One region of the Streptomyces sp. NPDC091281 genome, then DNA from elsewhere that is predicted to be linked to it. Evidence: riboswitches for the same ligand, from Rfam matches in the RefSeq annotation. Region 1 holds a riboswitch; each other region holds the start of a gene.
The links. A riboswitch is a leader RNA that binds a small molecule or an ion and turns the genes downstream of it on or off. The one in region 1 is predicted to bind thiamine pyrophosphate.
Positions count from the first base shown of each region.

Region 2: linked by a shared signal. The riboswitch ahead of thiO (glycine oxidase ThiO) and the one ahead of thiC (phosphomethylpyrimidine synthase ThiC) in region 1 are both predicted to bind thiamine pyrophosphate.
Region 3: linked by a shared signal. The riboswitch ahead of ACIQPQ_RS36180 (thiamine ABC transporter substrate binding subunit) and the one ahead of thiC (phosphomethylpyrimidine synthase ThiC) in region 1 are both predicted to bind thiamine pyrophosphate.

Region 1 covers NZ_JBIVUY010000008.1:170,081-177,749, forward strand. Annotated here, with positions in the region: gene ACIQPQ_RS21970 (metallophosphoesterase) at 1-261, shown strand, start outside; gene ACIQPQ_RS21975 (hypothetical protein) at 466-1,350, shown strand; gene ACIQPQ_RS21980 (VWA domain-containing protein) at 1,626-3,137, opposite strand; gene thiC (phosphomethylpyrimidine synthase ThiC) at 3,340-5,142, opposite strand; TPP riboswitch at 5,135-5,324, opposite strand; gene ACIQPQ_RS21990 (YibE/F family protein) at 5,396-7,210, shown strand; gene ACIQPQ_RS21995 (SsgA family sporulation/cell division regulator) at 7,449-7,669, opposite strand, start outside.
Region 2 covers NZ_JBIVUY010000001.1:948,798-956,466, forward strand. Annotated here, with positions in the region: gene ACIQPQ_RS04170 (deoxyribonuclease IV) at 1-178, opposite strand, end outside; gene pknB (Stk1 family PASTA domain-containing Ser/Thr kinase) at 247-2,202, opposite strand; gene ACIQPQ_RS04180 (thiazole synthase) at 2,338-3,132, opposite strand; gene thiS (sulfur carrier protein ThiS) at 3,136-3,360, opposite strand; gene thiO (glycine oxidase ThiO) at 3,357-4,529, opposite strand; TPP riboswitch at 4,527-4,638, opposite strand; gene ACIQPQ_RS04195 (hypothetical protein) at 4,711-5,061, shown strand; gene ACIQPQ_RS04200 (NAD(P)/FAD-dependent oxidoreductase) at 5,094-6,395, shown strand; gene ACIQPQ_RS04205 (Rv2175c family DNA-binding protein) at 6,539-6,904, shown strand; gene thiE (thiamine phosphate synthase) at 7,050-7,669, shown strand, end outside.
Region 3 covers NZ_JBIVUY010000020.1:55,267-62,935, forward strand. Annotated here, with positions in the region: gene tsf (translation elongation factor Ts) at 1-699, shown strand, start outside; gene pyrH (UMP kinase) at 908-1,666, shown strand; gene frr (ribosome recycling factor) at 1,873-2,430, shown strand; gene ACIQPQ_RS36170 (phosphatidate cytidylyltransferase) at 2,430-3,674, shown strand; gene rlmN (23S rRNA (adenine(2503)-C(2))-methyltransferase RlmN) at 3,847-4,953, shown strand; TPP riboswitch at 4,992-5,099, shown strand; gene ACIQPQ_RS36180 (thiamine ABC transporter substrate binding subunit) at 5,185-6,285, shown strand; gene ACIQPQ_RS36185 (ABC transporter permease) at 6,261-7,669, shown strand, end outside.

The sequences.
Region 1 (7,669 bases):
AAGCGGTTCTCCTTCCGCGACGAGGGAGGCGCGGACGCCGTCCGTTCTCTCCTCGACACCTACGGCGGCACCCGCATCGTCCACGGCCACAGCCCGATCCCGTATCTGCTGGGTGAGGTCGGCTCCGAGGACGGCGAGGAATCGCCCGACCCGCTCGTCGAGGGACCGCATGTCTACGCCGACGGCCTGGCCATCGCCATGGACGGCGGCGTGACGATGGCGGGGAAGCTGCTGGTCCAGCAACTTCCGCTGTCCGTCTGAGCGTTCACGGCACGCGGCCGACGTCCCGTTCCTCCCCCGCCGCACGGCCTCCCGGGTGTGGGGGACGACCGCCAATTTCGGCAAACCCCCTGTCACCCCGGGCCGTCGCCGCTCTACCATCGGTTTATCCGTAGCAGGCTCCCCTCCGTTTCTGCCCGACGGCTCGTTGGCATGCGAGCCCCAAGCCCTACGGAGCATCGGGGGATGCACATGAACAGCGTTCCGCAGCACCTGTACAGCGAGGACCGCCAGGAGTACGAGCGGCTCCTCGACGAGGCGCTGCGCTCCGCCCCACACCACCCGGAACTCGCCGCTGTCGGTCAACGGCTGAACTCCGAACAACTGCGCACGATGGCGCTGAACGCCACCGCTCTCATCACGGCCGCCGCGGCGACCGAGTACCAGCACTACGTGAAGGTCCGTGAGGAACTGCGCCACCCGGCGCCGTCCACGTCGTCCTCGTCCAGCCAGGAGTCGGGCTCCGCCGAGCCGGGCGGCGGCGGCATGGGGCTCGCGGCCACCATGGGGGAGGCGGCGCAGGCCGCCGAGGCCGCGGGCGCGGGCGTCGTCGCCGTGGCCGCCGTCCTCACGCCCGTCCTCGCCGGCATCGCCGCGGTGATCTTCCTGCTCGTCGGCTACGTCCTGCGGATGCTCGACCCCGAACCCGCGTTCGCCGGGACCATGCTGGCCGCGGGATGGACGTTCGGAGTGGTGACCGCGGCCGCCATCCTGGTGGCCACCGTCGGCCTCCTGCTCACCGCGCTGCGCAACCGGCCCTCCCTGGAGGCGGGCACCTACGGCGAACGCAGCGAGGAGGTCACCCTCGCCCGGGAGGCCTGGCGGGACGCCCTGCTCGACCGGGGCATCCTGCCGTTCCTGCGCGAGGCCCTGGAGACCGCCGGTCCGAGCACCACGCTCCGCCCCGAACCGACCCCACCGGCCCCCACCGGCCGACTGCCGAAGATCGGCTACGACCGTCCCGGCTTCTCCAGCCCCGACGGGGGACCCGCGGCGGGCCCCCGCCCGAGCTTCAGCAGCCCGGACTACACCAGCCCGGACTTCGGCGGCCCGGAACACCGGCCGGAGTAGGCCCGCGGCATGCGTCCCCACCGGGGGAGCGCAGGCCGTCGGCCGGGCGGCCCGGAGGGACGGTCGGGCGGCCCGGAGGGACGGTCGGGCGGCCCGGACGGACACCGCGTCGCTGAACCGTGCCGCCCTGGAGCGTGCCGCCGGGCGCGGTGCCGCGCCGGGCGGTGCTGACGTATGCGGCGCTGACGTGCGGGGTGCTGTCCTGTGCGGCGGCGCGCCGCGCCGCCACCGGGTCCAGATCCCATTCCGGTTCCGGCTTCGCGCGGTGCCGTGGGTCAGAGAATGCCCGCCTGCCGGGCGGCGGTGATCCAGCTCGGGAACTCCGACAGCAGCCGGTCGTACAGCTCCTGGTCCGGGACGGTGCTGATGTCGTCGACGGCGAAGAAGCCCACGTTGTCCACGCGGCGGCCGGGCAGGGTGTCGAACCGTTCCAGGACGCCGTAGTTCGAGCGGCCGAGGCCCACGAACTGCCAGAAGATCGGCTCCTCGACCGCCGCGCGCAGCTCCTTCTCGATGACGGCGTCGCGGTAGACGCCGCCGTCGGAGAAGAACAGCACCAGGGTCGGATCGCTCGCCGGGTTCGCCCGTACGAAGTCCCTGACCTGGGCGATCGCCTTCTGCTCCTCGTTCTGGATGCCGATCGTCCGCATGTCGACCTGGCCGGGTTCCATCCCCTTGCGGGGCTTCTTGTTCCGGCGGAAGAGGCTCATCTCCCCCACCCGCACGTGCAGCCGCAGCCATTCCGGGAGTTCGCCCACGCTCAGGTCGGGCAGCCGGGCCGCCTCGGAGGCGAACGTCCAGGCCTGAAGGGAGCCGTCGTCGTCCAACTGGGCCGCCACCGCGGCCATCCGCTCCACGACGTCCGCCACCACGCCCCGCGAGTAGAGGAACGACATCGAGCCGGAGGCGTCGAGCACGAGCACGATACGGGCCCGCACGCCCGTAGCCCCGCGCTTGCTCAGACTGACCGCGACCTGCTCCTTCCGCAGGGACAGCCGCTTGCGCATGTCGACGGGGAGATGCTCCTCGCCCTTGGTCAGGCGGGGAGCCGGAGAGGGAGCCGTCGGCGGCACGGCCGGGACGGGCGGGACGGGCGGGGCCTGGGGCGGGAGGGAGGGGGAGGACTGGGGCACGGGCGGGAGCGGTGACGCGGGTGAGGACGCCGGCGGGGCCAGGGGCGCCGACACGACCGTGGGCGTCGGGGCCGGGGCGGACGGCGGCCCCGCTACGACCGGAGGCGCCGGGGCCGCCGGCTCCTCGTCCACGCTGATCCCGAAGTCCGTGGCCAGGCCCGCGAGTCCGGAGGCGTACCCCTGCCCGACCGCGCGGAACTTCCACCGCCCCTCGCGCCGGTACAGCTCGCCGCCGATGAAGGCCGTCTCCGTCTCGCCCCGCATCTCGAACCGCGCCAGCTCCGTCCCGCCCGCCGCGTCGAGCAACCGCAGGGTCAGCCCCGTCACCTGCCCGAAGGTGCCCCCGTCGGCCGAGGCGCAGATCTCCACCCGGTCGACCGCGCCCTCCAGCGACCGCAGGTCCACCTCCACGGAGTCGGTCGTGGTGCCGGCGTCGCCGCGCTTGCCCCGGTGCAGGACCGCCCCGGAGGCGTGGCGCGGCTGGTTGTAGAAGACGAAGTCCGCGTCGTCCCGCACCTTTCCGGCCGAGGTGAGCAGCAGGGCCGACACGTCGATGTCCGGCCCCCCGCCCGCCGTGGACCAGCTGATCTCCGCGCGGACGACGGGCGCGTCGACCGGAAGGTTGGCGCCCTTGCTCATGGATGGCACTGTCATGGGCCCAGTCTGGCGAGCGCTCACGGAAGAGCAACCGTCCGGTACGGGCCGGATGCCCCTCCCCAGCCGCAGTACAGCCTCCGACGGCGCGACTCCGGTCCCCCGCGCACCCCGCCATCCACCTCACCCCCACCGTTCGACCGACGCGTACGGCGCTGCCCCCGTGCTCCGTCGCGCACGGGGGCAGCGCCGTCCCCGTGCGTCAGGTGGCCAGCGGCAGGTACACCCTGTTGCCGTTGGCGGCGAACTCCTTGGACTTCTGTGCCATGCCCTCCTCGACCTCGGCCCGGCTGCCCCCGTGCTGCCGCCGGATGTCCTGCGAGATCTTCATCGAGCAGAACTTCGGCCCGCACATCGAGCAGAAGTGGGCTGTCTTGGCCGGTTCCGCGGGCAGGGTCTCGTCGTGGAACTCCCGTGCCGTGTCCGGGTCGAGGGCCAGGTTGAACTGGTCCTCCCAGCGGAACTCGAACCGGGCGTCGGACAGCGCGTCGTCCCATTCCTGCGCCCCGGGGTGCCCCTTGGCGAGGTCCGCGGCATGAGCGGCGATCTTGTAGGTGATGACCCCGGTCTTGACGTCGTCCCGGTTGGGCAGGCCGAGGTGCTCCTTCGGCGTGACGTAGCAGAGCATCGCCGTGCCCCACCAGGCGATCATCGCGGCACCGATGCCGGACGTGATGTGGTCGTAGGCCGGCGCGACGTCGGTGGTCAGCGGGCCGAGCGTATAGAACGGAGCTTCATCGCAGATCTCCTGCTGAAGGTCGATGTTCTCCTTGATCTTGTGCATCGGGACGTGTCCCGGGCCCTCGATCATGGTCTGTACGTGAAAACGCTTCGCGATCCGGTTGAGTTCCCCGAGCGTGCGCAACTCCGCGAACTGCGCCTCGTCGTTGGCGTCCGCGATGGAGCCGGGCCGCAGACCGTCGCCGAGCGAGTACGTGACGTCGTAGGCCGCGAGGATCTCGCAGAGTTCCTCGAAGTGCTCGTAGAGAAACGATTCCTTGTGGTGGGCCAGGCACCACGCGGCCATGATCGAGCCGCCGCGCGAGACGATGCCGGTCTTGCGGTTGGCCGTCAGCGGCACGTACGGCAGGCGCACGCCCGCGTGGACCGTCATGTAGTCCACGCCCTGCTCGGCCTGCTCGATCACGGTGTCCTTGTAGATCTCCCAGGTGAGTTCCTCGGCCTTGCCGTCGACCTTCTCCAGCGCCTGGTACAGCGGCACCGTGCCGATGGGGACGGGGGAGTTGCGCAGCACCCACTCGCGCGTGGTGTGGATGTTCCGGCCGGTGGACAGGTCCATGACCGTGTCGGCGCCCCAGCGGGTCGCCCACGTCATCTTCTCGACCTCCTCCTCGATGGAGGACGTGACCGCCGAGTTGCCGATGTTGGCGTTGACCTTCACCAGGAACCGCTTGCCGATGATCATCGGCTCGATCTCGGGGTGGTTGACGTTGGCGGGCAGGACCGCCCGCCCGGCCGCGATCTCCTCCCGCACCACCTCGGGTGCCACGTTCTCCCGGAGGGCCACGTACTCCATCTCGGGGGTGATCTCGCCCCGCCGCGCGTAGGCGAGTTGGGTCACCGCCCGCCCGTCCCGGCCGCGGCGCGGCAGGCGCGGACGCCCGGGAAAGACCGCGTCGAGGTTGCGCAGTCCGCCGCGCGGCGAGGTGTGCTTGATGCCGTCGTCCTCCGGGCGGACGGGCCGCCCCGCGTACTCCTCGGTGTCCCCGCGCGAGATGATCCAGTTCTCCCGCAGCGGCAGCAGCCCGCGGCGGACGTCGGTCTCCTGATGGGGGTCGGTGTACGGGCCCGAGGTGTCGTACAGCGTGACGGACTTGCCGTTGGTGAGATGCACCTGACGGACCGGCACCCGCAGGTCGGGGCGGGTGCCCTCGACGTACGCCTTGTGCCAGCCGATGGACTTCCCGGCCTCCCCGGAGTCGGGTGCGGAGACCTCGGTCGAGGTCTGCGCGGAGGCAGGCGTGCGTGCGTCCTTGATGGTCATGAGACCTACTCCCTACGCCGGCATTACCCGGTAACAGGTTCAGCGGTCGACGCAGCGGCTACCGCCTGCCGATGTTTCATGTGAAACATCACTCGGTGGTGATGGCGTTCCACGTGAAACATCGCGAAGACGGAGGTCAGCGCCCTCTCAGCCCGGTGCTCCGAGCTCCCGCGTGTGCAAAGGTGTCACCACGCTAGCGTCCTTTGTGGCGCGGTGAACAGTGGGCCTCTGTCGTTCTTGCGATGATCGGGCGGTGACCACGACTCCCCATCCCCCCTCTCCCCCGCCGGAACCGCGCCTCGGACCGGGCGGCGGAACCGGTGCCCCCCAGGGCGGGTCGTCCTGGTTCGGCGACGACCGCGCCTTCGGCGGAAGCGACGGCGGCGACCCCACTTTCGGCGGCCGCCACGAGCACGACAGAGGCCAGGGCCGGGGCCAGGGCCGTGTCCAGGGCCAGGGTCCTGGCCACGGCCACCCTCACGGCCACGACAGCGGCCGCCGCCCGGACGAGGGTTACGGCGACGGCGCACGTGTGGGCGGCAACGTCCCCGGCGCGGGCGGCCACCGCGAGGGCGGCCGTCCCGGTGGGACCAGCGGCGCCGGCGGCCACGGGGGGCAGGGCGGCCACGACGGACCCGGCGACGGCTCGGGCGGGCACGGCCACGGCCACGGTGGGCCCGGGGACCGTGGCGGATCGTCCGGAGGCGGTCACGGGCACGGGCACAGCCACAGTCACGGCCCGGCGGCGCCCGTCTCCCAGCACCTGCGCAAGATCATCGCGGCGGTGCTGATCCCGTTCGCCGTGGCGGTGCTGGCGGGCCTGGTCGTGCTGTGGCCGGGTGGCGCCCCGGCGCACGAGCGGACCGGAGTGGGCTTCGACCGGCAGACACAGCAGGCGACGGTCACCACCGTGGAGAAGCTGAGCTGTTCGTCGGTGAACGCCTCGGGCGGGACGCCCACCGGGGACACGTCGACCGCCGAGGGATCCTCCGCCGCACAACAGGCGAACGGCACCTGCAAGCGGGCCACGATCCGGGTGGACACGGGCAAGGACAAGGGCCGCACCTTCACCGAGATCGTCCAGCCGGACCAGTCACGGCAGTTGCACGAGGGCCAGAAGGTCGTGGTCGCCTACGAGCCCTCCGCGCCGAAGGACCTCCAGTACTCGGTCACCGACATCAACCGCCGGGTGCCGATGACCCTGCTCGCCCTCATCTTCGCGGTCGCCGTCGTGGTCGTCGGGCGACTGCGCGGGGTGATGGCGCTGGTCGCGCTCGCGATGAGCTTCCTCATCCTCAACTTCTTCATCCTGCCCGCGATCCTCCAGGGCTCGAACCCCCTGGCGGTGGCGGTCGTCGGGGCCAGCGCGATCATGCTGATCGCCCTCTATCTGTGTCACGGTCTCTCGGCGCGCACCTCGGTGGCCGTGCTCGGGACGCTGATCTCGCTGCTGCTGATCGGCGTCCTCGGTTCCTGGTTCATCGACTGGGCCGCGCTGACCGGGAACACGGACGACAACACCGGTCTGATCCACGGTCTGTATCCGACGATCGACATGAGCGGTCTGCTGCTCGCGGGCATCATCATCGGTTCGCTCGGTGTCCTGGACGACGTGACGGTCACCCAGACCTCGGCGATCTGGGAGCTGCACGAGGCCAACCCCTCGATGGGGTGGCGCGGGCTGTACCGGGCGGGCATCCGCATCGGCCGCGACCACATCGCGTCGGTGGTCAACACGCTCGTCCTCGCCTACGCGGGCGCCGCGCTGCCCCTGCTGCTGCTGTTCTCCATCGCGCAGAGCAGCATGGGCACGGTGGCCAACAGTGAGCTGGTGGCCGAGGAGATCGTGCGGACGCTAGTCGGTTCGATCGGTCTGGTCGCGTCGGTGCCGGTGACCACCGCGCTCGCCGCCCTCGTGGTCTCGGCGGACCGGCCGAACGGCGGGAAGACGGCCGGGGCCCCCGCACAGGCGTCACCGCCGGGCGCGGCCGTGGGCGCCGGCGCGTCGCCCGCTCCGGCGGCGCCGCAGCCCCCGAGGACCGGCCGGGGCCGACGCCGCAAGCGCTGACCCCTGCTGGGCCTTCCGGGGCCTCCGGGACCGGGAGCCTTACCGGTCCTCCTGGGACCGGCGGGGGTGCCGGTGCCCGGCGCGAAGCCTGCCCGTGCCCGGCGACCCCGCCTGCTCCGCTGATCGCCTGATCGTCTGATCGGCGCCGTCGCCGGGCACCTCGGCGCCCGGACCCGTGATCCAGCCCAGCAGAAGCGTTCCTGCACAGCCGTACCGGACCCCGCCGAGGGCGGTCCGCTCAGCCCGCGCTCTGTTCCTCGGCGAGAATCCGGTCCAGGGTCTCGTCGAGGTGGGCGCCGAAGTCGGCGAACGCGCCCTCCTGGCCCAGCGGGACCAGCTTGTCGGTGCGGTCCAGGAACGCCACCAGCGGAGCCGCCGAGGAGCGGAACACCGCCTGGTCGGCGCCCACCTGGAGCCGGATGAGCACCTCGCCCAGCACGTCCCGGTCGGCGGGCTCGA
Region 2 (7,669 bases), on a different contig from region 1:
CGACGAAGACCTGCACCGCCTCCGCCCGGAGGTCACGGGCGTAGGACAGGCCGACCGAGTGCAGCCCGCCCGCCACCGGGACATGGCCGCCGACGGGGTTGCGGGTGGGGAAGGGCGACCCGGCGGCACGGGCCGGGGCGGGTGCGCCCGCCTGGGCCGGGACGGACGCGGGGGCCAGGGCGGTGGGGGGCTGCGAACTCACCCTTTCAGGGTGTCATGCCCCCCGCCGCCCGGTCGCCCACGGGGTCACCGGATGGTGATGGTGATCTTGGAGCCCTTGGGCGCGGTGTCGCCGCCGTCCACCGACTGGCTCTTCACGGTGTCGCCGAACAGGCCCAGCAGCCCGCGGTCCTCCTCGACGCGGAAGCCCGCGTCCTCCAGGGCGGAGGTGGCGTCGTCCACGCTGGAGCCCACCACGTCCGGGACCTCGACCATCTCGGGGCCCTTCGACAGGGTCAGGGTGACGGTGTCGCCCTCGCCCGCCTCGGCGCCGGGCTCCAGCGACTGCTTCGCGACCTGGCCCCTGTCGAACTCCGAGGTGACCTCGTCGGCGGAGACCTCGACCGTCAGCCCGGCCTCCTCCAGCTCCGACCGCGCGTCGTCCAGGTCCTGGCCGGTCACGTCCGGGACGTCGACCGGGCTGCCCTTGCTCACCACCAGCGCGACCGCCGACCCCGCGCGCCGCTCGGTGCCCGCCTCCGGGTCGCTGCCGATCACGAAGCCCTTGATGACGTCGTCGCTGAACTCCTCGGTGACCAGGCCCGGTTCCAGCCCGTCCGCCTTGATCAGCTCCTTGGCCTTGTCCAGCCGCGAGCCCTTCAGATCCGGCACCTTCACCGTCTCCGGGCCGTCGGACACCACCAGGTTCACCGAGTCGTTGCCCCGGATGCGCGCGCCGGGCGCGGGGTCCGTACTGATGACGGTGCCGCGCTTCACCGTGTCGCTGAAGGCGTGGGAGACCTTGCCGACGCCCAGCCCGGCCGACTCCAGCCGCTTCTCCGCCCGCTCCTGCGGCTGCGTCAGCACCGCCGGGACCTTGGTGAACTGGCCCGAGTTGATGTACCAGACGCCCGCGCCGACCCCCAGCACCAGCAGCACCGCCGCGATGATCGCCAGCACGCCCCGCCGGGGCCGGGACGGTCCGCGCCGGGGCGACGGAGGCAGCGGCGGCTCCGCGGCGAACCGGGACGTCCGGTTCATCGGGTCCTCGCCGGGCCCGGCGGGCTCCTCGTCGTCCATCGAGTGCACCGGCAACGGCCGCGGCACCGTCAGCGAGCGCGGGATCACGCTCGTACGGTCCTCGGCGATGTCCCGCTCGGCGGACCGGGCCTGCGGGGGCAGCGCGTCGAGCTGCGTCTCGTCGAGCCCGGCGCGCGCGTCGCGCGCCAGCCCGAGCAGCGCCACCGCGTCCTGCGGCCGGATCTCCGGATTGCGGGCGGTCGCCGCCGCGACCAGCGCGTCCAGCTCGTACGCCATCCCCGGCACGGCGGCCGACGGCGGCGGCACGTCCTCGTGGAGGTGCTTGTAGAGGATCACCGCGGGCGTGCCGCCCTCGTGCGGCTTGTCGCCGGTGAGCATCTCGTAGAGCACCACCCCGCACGCGTACACGTCCACGCGCGCGTCGCTCATGCCCTGCTCTATCTGCTCGGGCGCCAGATAGGAGACCGTGCCCAGCACGGCGCCCGTGGTGCTCGTCACCGTGTCCACCGACCGCACCAGACCGAAGTCGGCGACCTTGACCCGGCCGTCGTCCCCGATCAGCACGTTCTCCGGCTTCATGTCCCGGTGCACGAACCCGGCCCGGTGCGCGGCACCGAGCGCGGCGAGGACCGGCTCCAGGATGTCCAGCGCGGCCCGCGGCTGGAGCGCCCCGCGCTCCCGCAGCACGTCCCGCAGGGTGCAGCCCGCGACGTACTCCATCGCCAGGTAGACGTACGACCGGTCGGTGCCCTGGTCGAAGACCTGCACCACGTTCGGGTGGGCCAGCCGGGCGACGGACTTCGCCTCGCGGATGAAGCGGTCGACGAACGAGGTGTCGGCCGCGAGCGCCGGGTGCATCACCTTGAGCGCGAGGACGCGGTCGAGGCGGGTGTCCACGGCCCGGTAGACCGTGGCCATCCCGCCGACCGCGATCCGCGCGTCCACGCGATAACGCCCGTCGAGCACCTGCCCGACCAGAGGGTCCTGAAGGGTCGTGTCCACGCCGCGAGTCTACGAGTCCGCGCCGACACGGCTCCCGCTCGCACCGGACGGCAGCGGTACTGAAGCGCAGTTGTGACGAGGGACACGCACACGCGACGAACTCCGGGCCGCCGTGCCCCGCGCGCCCGCCGCGGCTCAGAACGCGGGCCGCTCCGGGTCCAGCTCCGCGCGGCCCGCCTCCGGCGACGAGGCGTGCGCGAAGTGGCGGCGCGGGATACGGCCCGCCCGGCGCGCGAGGCGCCCCGCCTCCACCGCGTGCCGCATCGCGCCCGCCATCAGCACCGGCTCCTGCGCGCGCGTCACCGCCGAGGCGAGCATCACGCCCGCGCACCCCAGCTCCATCGCCAGCGCCACGTCCGACGCCGTCCCGGCGCCCGCGTCCAGGATCACCGGCACGCGCGCGTGCTCCACGATCAGCTCGAAGTTGTGCGGGTTGCGGATGCCGAGCCCCGACCCGATCGGCGACCCCAGCGGCATCACCGCCGCGCACCCCGCGTCCTCCAGCTTCCGCGCCAGCACCGGATCGTCGTTGGTGTACGGCAGCACGGTGAACCCGTCGTCCACCAGGGTCTCCGCGGCCTCCAGCAGCTCGATCGGGTCGGGCAGCAGGGTCCGCTCGTCCGCGATGACCTCCAGCTTCACCACGTCGGTGCCGAGGGCTTCGCGCGCGAGGCGGGCCGTCAGCACCGCCTCCCCGGCCGTGTAGCAGCCCGCCGTGTTGGGCAGCACGCGGATGCCCAGCCGCTCCAGCACCGACAGCACCGACCCGTGCACCGACGGGTCCACCCGGCGCATCGCGACCGTGGTCAGCTCGGTGCCGGACGCGACGAGCGCCCGCTCCAGCACCTCCAGGCTCGGCGCGCCGCCGGTGCCCATGATCAGACGGGACGAGAAGGACGTACCGCCGAGGACGAACGGGTCGTCTGCCACGGGTCAGCCTCCCTGGACGGCCGTGAGGACTTCCACGCGGTCGCCGTCGGCGAGCGCGGTGACCGGCCACGCGCCGCGCGGCACGACCGTCTCGTTGAGCGCCGCCGCGACGCCCGACGGCGCCGGGGTCAGCGCGCGGACGACCGCGTCCAGGGCGGTGCCGGGCGCGACCTCGCGCCGCTCGCCGTTGACGGAGATGGTGACCGGGGACGGTGCGGGGGCGTTCATGCGGGCTGCTCCGAAGAAGTGCCGGACAGGATCGCGCCGAAGCGCTGGGGGGTGAAGGGCAGCGCCACCTCGGGCGCCTCGCCGGTGGTCAGGACGTGCGCCATCACGTCCCCGGTGACGGGGGTGAGCAGCACGCCGTTGCGGTAGTGCCCGGTGGCCAGCAGCAGGCCGGGCAGCCGGGTCGGGCCCAGCAGGGGGGCGTTGTCGGGGGAGCCCGGCCGCAGGCCCGCGCGGGTCTCCGTCAGGGGCAGTTCGGTGATGCCGGGCACCAGCTCGTGGGCGTCGCGCAGCAGTTCGTAGACCCCGCCCGCCGTCACCGTGGTGTCCCAGCCCAGTTCCTCGCTGGTGGCGCCGACGACCAGCTCGCCGTTGGCGCGCGGCACCAGGTAGACCTGGCTGCCGCGGACCACGGCCCGCACCGTGCGGGTCAGGAACGGCGCGTACCGCGGCGGCACCGTCAGCCGCAGCACCTGCCCCTTCACCGGCCGTACGGGAGGCAGCGCCGCCGCCGGGACGCCCGCGAGCCGCCCGCTGAGACTGCCGGCCGCCAGCACCACCTGGTCCGCGCCGAGCGCCGTGCCGTCGTCCGTGACCACCCCCGCCGCCCGGTCCGCCGTGACGGTCAGCCGCGCCGCCCGGGTCCGGTGGAAGGTCACGCCCGCCCGTTCGCAGGCCGCCACCAGCGCGACCGCCAGCCGCCGCGGGTCGATCTGGTGGTCACCGTCCACCCGCAGCCCGCCCCGCACCCCGGGCGCCAGCATCGGCTCCAGCCGACGGCACTCCCGGCCCGACAGCCACTCCGACGCCAGCCCCGACCGCCGCTGGAGGTCGTGGAGTTCCCGCAGATGGGCCCGGTCGTCGGCGTCCAGCGCCACCGCGAGCGTCCCGGACCGGCGGTAGCCGAGGTCGTGCCCGGTCAGGTCGGTCAGCTCGGCGGCGAACGCCGGATAGCGGCGCGCCGACTCCAGGTTGAGGCCGAGCAGGGTCTGCTCGCCGTGGTGCAGCTCGGTCACCGCGGCCAGCATCCCGGCCGCCACCCACGCCGCCCCGCCGCCCGGCTCCGGGTCCAGCACCGCCGTGCCGAGACCGCGCTGCGCGGCCCGCCAGGCCGTGACCAGGCCGATGATCCCGCCCCCGACGACGAGGACGTCGGATGTTCGTGAGGACATGGGCGTCCAGCCCCTCCCTTCGCCGGCATGACCCGGATCAGGTTCGTACGGTCGGAGGCCGCCAGCCTCCCTCTCAGCCCGGTGCGTCCGGGCTCCCGCGAGTGCTCTACGGTGGCCAGCCTAGTCGCACGCTCCGCGCCCCGGTAAGGGAGCGCCCCCTCCCCGGAAGGGAGCCCCCGCCGTGGCCCGGTCCCTCGACGGTCTCGTCCTCGCCCCCGTCGCCGACCAGGCACCCGGCCAGGTCGGCACCGGCACCCGCTTCGCCTACCACGAGCGGGACGGCGTGATCTGGGCCGACTACGCGGGCGGGGACGTCGTACGCGGCCATCTGCTGGGTACCCGGGAAGGTGACCGGCTCGACTTCCGGTACACGCAGCTCACGCGGGACGGCTCCACGGCCGGCGGGCACTGCGTCTCCACCGTCGTCGAGCTGCCCGACGGGCGGGTGCGCCTCGACGAGAGCTGGCAGTGGGAGTCGCGGCCCGGCCGCGGGACCAGCGTTGTGGAGCAGGTCACGGAGCACGGCCGCTGACTGACCCTCCGTCAGCTGTCTAAGGTGATCAGGTGAGCGAGCAGACGCGGGACGCGGCACCGACAGCAGCGCCGGAACCAGCGCCGGAGACGGGCGGCCCCGGCAGACCGGATCGGCCCGGCGGGCGGCGGGTGGTCGTCGTCGGGGCGGGCATGGCCGGGGTGCAGACCGCCGTCGCCCTGCGCGAACAGGGCTTCGACGGCACGGTGACCCTCGTCGGCGCCGAACCCCACCAGCCCTACGACCGGCCCCCGCTCTCCAAGGCCGTCCTCCTCGGCAAGGCCGAGGGCTCCGCCTTCGACGTCGACTTCGAGAGCCTCGGCGTCGACCTCCGGCTCGGCAGCGAGGCCCTGGGCCTGCGCCCCGCCGACCGTGAACTGGACACCTCCGCCGGGCCCGTCCCGTACGACGTCCTGGTCCTCGCCACCGGCGCCGAACCGCTGCGCCTGCCCGGCACCGACGGCGTGCCCGGCGTCCACCTGCTGCGCACCCTGGACGACGCCGAACGGCTGCGGCCCGTCCTCGCCGCCCGGCACGACGTGGTGGTGGTCGGCGCGGGCTGGATCGGCGCCGAGTTCGCCACCGCCGCGCGCGAGGCGGGCTGCGCGGTCACCGTCGTCGAGGCCGCCGACCGGCCGCTCGCGGGCGCGCTGCCCGCCGAGGTCGCCGCCCCGATGGCCGCCTGGTACGCCGACAGCGGCACCGACCTGCGCACCCGCACGCGCGTCACCCGCGTCGAACCCGGCGCGGTCCTCCTGGACGACGGCTCCCGGCTGCCCGCCGACGCCGTCGTGGTCGGCATCGGCGCCCGCCCCGCCACCGCCTGGCTCGCCGGGTCCGGCGTGGAACTGGGCCCCCAGGGCGAGATCGTCGCCGACGCCCACCTGCGCACCGGCCTGCCCGACGTCCACGCCGTCGGCGACTGCGCCTCCTTCCCGTCCGGCCGCTACGGCGAGCGGCTCCTCGTCCACCACTGGGACAACGCCCTCCAGGGCCCGCGCACGGTCGCCGCCAACATCGTCGGCGACCCCACCGGTGAGCCCCCGGAGGTCTACGACCCGGTCCCGTACTTCTGGTCCGAGCAGTTCGGCCGCTTCGTCCAGTACGCCGGACACCACACCGCCGCCGACACCACCCTGTGGCGCGGCGACCCCACCGGCCCCGCCTGGACCGTCTGCTGGCTGCGCGAGGGCCGCCTGATCGCCCTGCTCGCCGTCGGCCGCCCCCGCGACCTGGCCCAGGGCCGCAAGCTCATCGAGGCGGGCGCGAGGATGGACCCGGAACTGCTCATCGATCCGGCGCGGCCTCTGAAGGGGGCCACGGCCACGGCTTGAGGCCGGGGGGTTCGGCGAGGGGGTTCGTGGGGGCGGCCACCGCATCCCCCGCCCCCCCCCGCACCTGGCCGCTCCCGTCCGTCGGAGACCCGGTCGGTGGGGCTCGGGTACCGGGTGTCGGTGGGGGATGGCAGTCTTGAGGGGTGACCGAGATCGACGCAAAGACCGATGCCCTCGTCCCCGCCTGGCTCACCCTGCCCGACATCGCGGAGATGCTCGACATCGAGGTGACCCGGGTCCGGCAGCTGCTCCGGGACGGCCAGCTCATCGCCGTGCGCCGCGGCGAGAACCGCGCGCTGCACGTGCCCGCCGCCTTCATCGACGAGGACAAGGTCGTCAAGGGCCTGGTCGGGACCCTGACGCTGCTGCGGGACGACGGCTTCTCCGACGAGGAGATGCTGGAGTGGCTCTTCACCCCCGACCCGTCCCTGCCGGGCACCCCGGCGCAGGCCCTCAGCGAGAACCGCGGCACGGAGGTCAAGCGCCGCGCCCAGGCCCTCGCGGTCTGACCCGCGGCACCCCGGCCCGCAGCACTCCGTAACGACAGCACCGACTGCACCGACCGGCGCACGGCCGCGGCGATCCCGCCGCGGCCGGGACGCCGTGGCGCCGGGACCCTCCTGGCGCGTGACCGTCCCAGGGGGGACCCCAGCCATGCCCGACACCGCCCGCGCCCGCCTCTCCGGCGCCCGCCTCTACCTCTGCACCGACGCCCGCAGGCGCCAGGGCGACCTCCCCGAATTCCTGGACGCGGTCCTCGCCGCCGGGGTCGACATCGTGCAGCTGCGCGACAAGGGCATGGAGGCCGCCGAGGAACTGGAGCACCTGGCGGTGTTCGCCGACGCCTGCGCCCGCCACGGCAGGCTGCTCGCCGTCAACGACCGGGCCGACGTCGCCCACGCCGCCGCCTCCGACGTCCTCCACCTCGGCCAGGGCGACCTGCCCGTCCCCGCCGCCCGCGCGATCCTCGGCCCCGACGTCCTGATCGGCCGCTCCACCCATTCGGCGGCCGAGGCCGATGCCGCCGCCGTCCAGGACGGCGTGGACTACTTCTGCACCGGCCCCTGCTGGCCCACCCCCACCAAGCCCGGCCGCCACGCCCCCGGCCTGGACCTCGTCCGCCACACCGCCGCCCTCGGCACCGCACGCCCCTGGTTCGCCATCGGCGGCATCGACCTCGGCACCCTCGACGCGGTGCTGGAGGCGGGCGCCCGCCGGGTCGTCGTCGTCCGGGCGATCACCGAGGCCGACGACCCCGGCGCCGCCGCCGCCAC
Region 3 (7,669 bases), on a different contig from region 1:
AAGGGCGTCGCCAAGCGCGAGGGCCGCTCCGCCGAGAACGGCGCCGTGGTCTCGATCATCGCCGACGACAACTCCTCCGGTGTTCTGGTCGAGCTGAAGTGCGAGACGGACTTCGTCGCCAAGGGCGAGAAGTTCCAGGCCGCCGCCAACGCGATCGCCCAGCACGTCGCCGCCACCTCCCCGGCGGACATCGAGGCGCTCCTCGCTTCGGAGATCGAGCCCGGCAAGACCGTCCAGGCGTTCGTGGACGAGGCCAACGCGAACCTGGGCGAGAAGATCGTCCTGGACCGCTTCGCGCAGTTCGCCGACGGCTACGTCACCTCGTACATGCACCGCACGATGCCCGACCTGCCGCCGCAGATCGGTGTCCTCGTCGAGCTGGACAAGCCGAACGCCGAGGTCGCCCGCGGTATCGCGCAGCACATCGCCGCGTTCGCGCCGAAGTACCTGTCCAAGGACGACGTGCCGGCCGAGGTCGTCGAGTCGGAGCGCCGTGTCGCCGAGGAGACCACCCGCGCCGAGGGCAAGCCCGAGGCCGCGATCGCCAAGATCGTCGAGGGTCGTCTGAACGGCTTCTTCAAGGACGCCACCGTCCTGGGCCAGCCGTACGCCCTGGACAACAAGAAGTCCGTGCAGAAGGTCCTGGACGAGGCCGGTGTCGCCCTGAAGCGCTTCACGCGCATCAAGGTCGGCATCTGAGTCCTGAGTCCGTACCGCGACGGACGCCCGACCCGGATAGGGTCGCCAGCAGTCGTCCCGGACGCCGTCCCCGGACCCGTGCCGTGGACGCGTGACGGACGACAGCAGATCTGACGAGGAGGCCATTGCCGAGCATGGGATGCGAACGACACCCCACCGGCAGTGGCCTTCTTCGTGTGTGCACCACGTGAAAGAGGCGGGATCTCGCATGACCACCAAGGCCCAGAAGAGCGACGACGGCAAAGTACGCGGCCGGTATCTGCTGAAGCTGTCCGGGGAGGCATTCTCCGGCGGTGGCGGTCTGGGCGTCGATCCCGACGTGGTGCACAAGATCGCCCGTGAGATCGCGGCGGTCGTCCGCGACGGCGCCCAGGTGGCCGTCGTGATCGGCGGCGGCAACTTCTTCCGCGGCGCCGAGCTCCAGCAGCGCGGCATGGACCGCGCCCGCTCGGACTACATGGGCATGCTGGGCACCGTGATGAACTGCCTCGCCCTCCAGGACTTCCTGGAGAAGGAGGGCATCGACAGCCGCGTCCAGACCGCCATCACGATGGGCCAGGTCGCCGAGCCGTACATCCCGCTGCGCGCCGTGCGGCACCTGGAGAAGGGCCGGGTCGTCATCTTCGGCGCCGGCATGGGCATGCCCTACTTCTCCACCGACACCACCGCCGCCCAGCGCGCCCTGGAGATCGACGCCGAGGCCCTCCTCATGGGCAAGAACGGCGTCGACGGCGTCTACGACTCCGACCCCAAGACCAACCCGGCGGCCGTCAAGTTCGACGCCCTCGGCTACGGCGAGGTCATCACCCGTGACCTCAAGGTCGCCGACGCCACCGCCATCACCCTGTGCCGCGACAACAAGCTCCCGATCCTCGTCTTCGAGCTTCTCGTCGAGGGCAATATCGCGCGGGCCGTCAAGGGTGAGAAGATCGGCACGCTGGTGGGCGAGCAGGCCAACCGGGCCTGACCGGAGCACCCCGGTCCGTACGACAGCCGCCGGCCGGGGGCGTACCCCGGTCCACGTACGGACCCCTGACCGCGGGTACCCCCCTGGTCGGGGGATGGACAAGGTCCTGCCGGTCGGGAACCGTGCAGGAAGAAGACGCGACGCAGCCGGCCGCCGCCCCCGCAAGGAACCGCAGCCGGGCCTACTCAAAGACGCAGGAGCAAGTGGTGATCGAAGAGACCCTCCTCGAGGCCGAGGAGAAGATGGAGAAGGCCGTCGTGGTCGCCAAGGAGGACTTCGCCGCGATCCGCACCGGCCGTGCGCACCCGGCGATGTTCAACAAGATCGTGGCCGACTACTACGGCGCGCCGACGCCGATCAACCAGCTGGCCTCGTTCTCCGTGCCGGAGCCGCGCATGGCGGTCGTGACCCCGTTCGACAAGAGCGCGCTGCGCAACATCGAGCAGGCGATCCGCGACTCCGACCTGGGCGTCAACCCCAGCAACGACGGCAACATCATCCGGGTGGTGTTCCCCGAGCTGACCGAGGAGCGCCGCCGCGACTACATCAAGGTCGCCAAGAGCAAGGGCGAGGACGCCAAGGTGTCCATCCGCTCCGTCCGCCGCAAGGCCAAGGACGCCATCGACAAGCTCGTCAAGGACGGCGAGGTCGGTGAGGACGAGGGCCGCCGTGCGGAGAAGGAACTCGACGACACCACCGCGAAGTACGTCGCGCAGGTGGACGAGCTCCTGAAGCACAAGGAAGCGGAGCTGCTCGAGGTCTGATGAACGACTCTTCCTGGGGCACTCCGCCACGAGCCGGGTCACAGGCCGGTCACTGGGAGCCCAACGACCGCGGGACCCACGCGGCCCCGCACGGACCCGGCTACGGCGCCGACCCCGTGCACGGGCACGCCCACGGGCCGGTCCACGGCCGGCCGACCGGCCACGGGCCGTTTCCGGGGACCGCCCAGGGGGCCGCTCCGGCGGGTCCCGCGTACGATGCGCCTGAGGCGCAGCAGACTCGCCCCATGCCCATCGTCCCCGACGTACCCGCACACGGCGGAAACCAGGATGACGACCGGGGGGCCGCTCGGCTGGGCGGTCCCCTGTTCCGAGACACGACCCACCCGACGCAGCCGCCCCGTGCGGCGCACGCGACCCCACCGGAGCCCATGCCCGACGCCCCGCCACCGGCGACCGCACCGCAGAAGAAGAGCGCGGGGCGTGACCTGGGCGCGGCCATAGGGGTCGGTGTCGGGCTCGGCGCGGTGATCATCGCGTCGCTGTTCGTCGTGAAGGCCGTCTTCATCGGCGTGATAGCGGTCGCCGTCGTCGTGGGCCTGTGGGAGCTGACCAGCAGGCTCGACGAGCGCAAGGGCATCAAGGCGCCTCTGGTGCCGCTCGCGGTCGGCGGCGCCGCCATGGTCGTCGCCGGGTACGTCCGGGGTCCCGAGGGTGCCTGGGTCGCCATGGCCCTGACCGCGCTGGCGGTCCTGGTCTGGCGGATGACCGAGCCGCCGGAGGGCTACCTCAAGGACGTCACGGCGGGCGTCTTCGCGGCGTTCTACGTCCCGTTCCTGGCCACGTTCGTCGCGCTCATGCTCACCGCCGACGACGGTCCGAAGCGCGTCCTGACGTTCCTGCTCCTCACGGTCGTCAGCGACACCGGCGCGTACGCGGTCGGCTGGCGCTTCGGCAAGCACAAGCTCGCCCCCCGCATCAGCCCCGGCAAGACCCGCGAGGGCCTGCTGGGCGCGGTGGCGTTCGCGATGGTGGCGGGCGCGCTGTGCATGGAGTTCCTGATCGACGACGGCGCCTGGTGGCAGGGCCTGCTGCTGGGTCTCGCGGTCGCGGCCACCGCCACCCTCGGCGACCTGGGCGAGTCCATGATCAAGCGGGACCTCGGCATCAAGGACATGGGCAGCCTGCTGCCCGGCCACGGCGGCATCATGGACCGCCTGGACAGCCTCCTGCCCACCGCGCCGGTGGTCTGGCTCCTCCTGGTCCTCTTCGTCGGCTCCGGCTGACCGGCTGACCGTCCGACCGTCACAGCCACAGCCGCGGGCCTCCGTCCTTCCGGGCGGGGGCCCGCGGCCGTCCGCCCCCGCACCCGGCTTCCCGCCGCCCTCCGGTGCGGGCGCGGGGGTCGTCCACAGCCCGGCGGGGGCACCGCGGCCGATCTGCGACACTGGTACGGCCATGCCTAAGCCCGGAGAACTCACATTCGTCGCCCCCCGCGGAGCCAAGAAGCCGCCGCGGCACCTCGCCGACCTCTCGCCCGCCGAGCGGAAGGAGGCGGTGGCGGAGATCGGTGAGAAGCCGTTCCGGGCGAAGCAGCTGTCGCAGCACTACTTCACGCGGTACGCGCACGACCCCGCCGAGTGGACCGACATCCCCGCCGGTGCCCGCGAGAAGCTGCGCGAGGCGCTGCTGCCCGAGCTGATGACCGTCGTACGGCATCTCTCGACCGACCAGGGCACCACCCGTAAGACGCTGTGGCGGATGGGCGACGGCACCCTCGTGGAGTCGGTGCTGATGCGGTACCCGGACCGGGTCACCATGTGCATCAGCTCGCAGGCCGGATGCGGAATGAACTGCCCGTTCTGCGCGACCGGGCAGGCCGGTCTGGACCGCAACCTGTCCACCGCGGAGATCGTGCACCAGATCGTCGACGGCATGCGCGCCCTGCGCGACGGGGAGGTGCCGGGCGGTCCGGCACGGCTGTCGAACATCGTGTTCATGGGGATGGGCGAGCCGCTCGCCAACTACAAGCGGGTCGTCGGCGCGATCCGCGCCCTCACCGACCCCGCGCCCGACGGCGTCGGCCTCTCGCAGCGCGGCATCACCGTCTCCACCGTCGGTCTCGTCCCGGCCATCCACCGGTTCTCCGACGAGGACTTCAAGTGCCGGCTGGCGATCTCGCTGCACGCCCCGGACGACGAACTGCGCGACACCCTCGTCCCCGTGAACACGCGGTGGAAGGTGCGCGAGGTCCTCGACGCGGGCTTCGGGTACGCCGAGAAGTCCGGCCGCCGCCTCTCCATCGAGTACGCGCTGATCCGCGACATCAACGACCAGGCCTGGCGCGGTGACCGGCTCGGCCGCCTGCTGAAGGGTCGGCCGGTGCACGTCAACCTGATCCCGCTGAACCCGACCCCCGGCTCGAAGTGGACCGCGTCGCGGCCCGAGGACGAGAAGGCGTTCGTCGAGGCGATCGCCGCGCACGGGGTACCCGTGACCGTGCGGGACACCCGCGGTCAGGAGATCGACGGGGCGTGTGGTCAGCTCGCCGCGACCGAGCGGTAGTCTGGCCGACGCAGGACCTTCGTTTTTCGGACAAGTTCATATTCCGACAGGGGAGCGCCACAGCGCTGAGAGTGCGGCAACCGGGCCGCAGACCCTCTGAACCTCGCCCAGGTCATTCTGGGTAGGAAGTTCGGTCATCACTCGAGCTGTTGCGCCCTGCCCGCGGCCTCCTCGCCGGAGGTCCGGGCGGGGCCGCGTCTCTTCCTGGTCACCCCCAGGAGGACATTTCACGTGCACATCACCGTCCGGCACACCAGAACGCTCGTCGCCGCGGCCGTCGGCCTCGGGCTCGTCACGCTGTCGGCGTGCGGGTCCTCGGACGACAACGGCGGCGGGGACAGCGGCGGCGGGTCCAAGACCGTCACGCTCGTCAGCCACAACTCGTGGGCCGTCTCCAAGAACGTCCTCGCCGACTTCGAGAAGCGCTCCGGCTACAAGGTCAAGGTCCTGGAGGACGGCGACGCCGGTCAGGCCGTCAACAAGGCCGTCCTCACCAAGGACAACCCGCAGGGCGACGTCTTCTTCGGCGTCGACAACACCCTGCTCTCCCGCGCCCTCGACAACGGCCTCTTCCAGCCGTACGAGGCCGCCGGACTCGACCAGGTCGGCGCCGCCTACCAGCTCGACCGGGGCAAGCACCGGGTGACGCCCGTCGACCACGGCGACATCTGCGTCAACTACGACAAGAAGTACTTCGCCGACCACCAGCTCGCCCCGCCCGCGACCTTCGACGACCTCGTCAAGCCCGCCTACAAGAACCTGCTGGTCACCGAGAACGTGTCCACCTCCTCGCCCGGCCTCGGCTTCCTCCTCGGCACCGCCGCCCGCTACGGCGACGACGGCTGGCAGGACTACTGGAAGAAGCTCAAGGCCAACGGCGTCAAGGTCGTCGACGGCTGGGAGCAGGCCTACAACGAGGAGTTCTCCGGCTCCGCGGGCGGCCGCAAGGCCGGCGCCGACCGCCCGCTCGTCGTCAGCTACGCCTCCTCGCCGCCCGCCGAGGTCATCTACGGCGACCCCAAGCCCACCACCGCCCCCACCGGCGTCGCCAACGGCACCTGCTTCCGCCAGGTCGAGTTCGCCGGACTCCTCAGCAACGCGAAGAACGGCGAGGGCGGCAAGGCCCTCATCGACTTCATGGTCTCCAAGGAGTTCCAGGAGGACATGCCGCTCAACATGTTCGTCTACCCGGTGCTGAACGGCGCGGCCGTGCCCGCCGAGTTCAGCGCCTACGGTCCCCCCGCCAAGGACCCCGAGACGATGGCACCGGCGAAGATCGCCGCCGACCGCGACCAGTGGGTCTCGACGTGGACCTCGCTCGTACTGAAGTAGCCGACCCGGCCGCCGGACCGTCCGCCGCCACCGCCGTCACCAAGCGCGGCGGGCGGCGGGCGGGCGCGGCGCGGCTCGGCCTGATGGCGCTGCCCGTCGCGTTCTTCGGCGTCTTCTTCGCCTACCCCGTCGCCGCGATCGTCGGCCGCGGCCTGCACACCGGCGACGGCTGGCAGTTCGGGCGCCTCCTCGACGTCCTCGGCCGCTCCGACATCCGGCACGTGCTGTGGTTCACCACCTGGCAGGCGCTCGTCTCCACCGCGCTCACCCTGCTGATCGCCCTGCCCGCCGCCTACGTCTTCGCCCGGCTGTCCTTCCCCGGCAAGGACCTGCTCCGCGCCGTCGTCACCGTGCCGTTCGTCCTGCCCACCGTCGTCGTCGGCTCGGCCTTCCTGGCGCTCGTCGGCCGCGGCGGACTCCTCGACGACCTCGCGGGCGTCCGTCTCGACACCACCGTGTGGGCGATCCTCCTCGCGCACGTCTTCTTCAACTACGCCGTCGTCGTCCGCACCGTCGGCGGCCTCTGGGCGCAGCTCGACCCCCGCCAGGAGGAGGCCGCCCGGCTGCTCGGCGCGTCCCCGCTGCGCGCCTGGCGGCAGGTCACCCTGCCCGCGCTCGCCCCCGCGGTGGCCGCCGCCGCCCTCATGGTGTTCCTCTTCACCTTCACCTCCTTCGGCGTGGTGCAGATCCTCGGCGGGCCCACCTTCTCCACCCTGGAGGTCGAGATCTACCGGCAGACCTCCGAGATCTTCGACCTCTCCACGGCGGCCGTCCTCACCCTCGTGCAGTTCGCCGCCGTCGCCGCGATCCTCGCCGTGCACGCCGTCACCGTCCGGCGGCGGGAGAGCGCGCTGCGGCTGGTCGACGCCTCCGTCACCGCCCGCCGCCCGCGCGGGGCCGGGCAGTGGGCGCTGCTGGCCGGCGTCCTCGCCACCGTCGCCGCGCTGATCGTGCTGCCCCTCGCCGTCCTCGTCCAGCGCTCCCTCGACGGCGGCCTCTCCTCGTACCGGGCACTGACCCACGAGGACGGCGGCGTCTTCCTCGTCCCGCCGATCGAGGCGGTCGCCAACTCCCTGGAGTACGCGGCGGCGGCCACCGCGATCGCCCTGGTGATCGGGTCGCTCGCGGCGGCGGCCCTCACCCGGCGCGACGCCGGACGCCTGGTCCGCGGCTTCGACGCGCTGCTGATGCTGCCCCTCGGCGTGTCCGCCGTGACCGTCGGCTTCGGCTTCCTCATCACCCTCGACAAGCCGCCGCTGGACCTGCGCAGCTCCTGGGTCCTCGTCCCGCTCGCGCAGGCGCTGGTCGGGGTGCCGTTCGTCGTGCGGACCATGCTGCCCGTGCTGCGCGCCGTCGACGGCCGCCTCCGGGAGGCCGCCGCCGT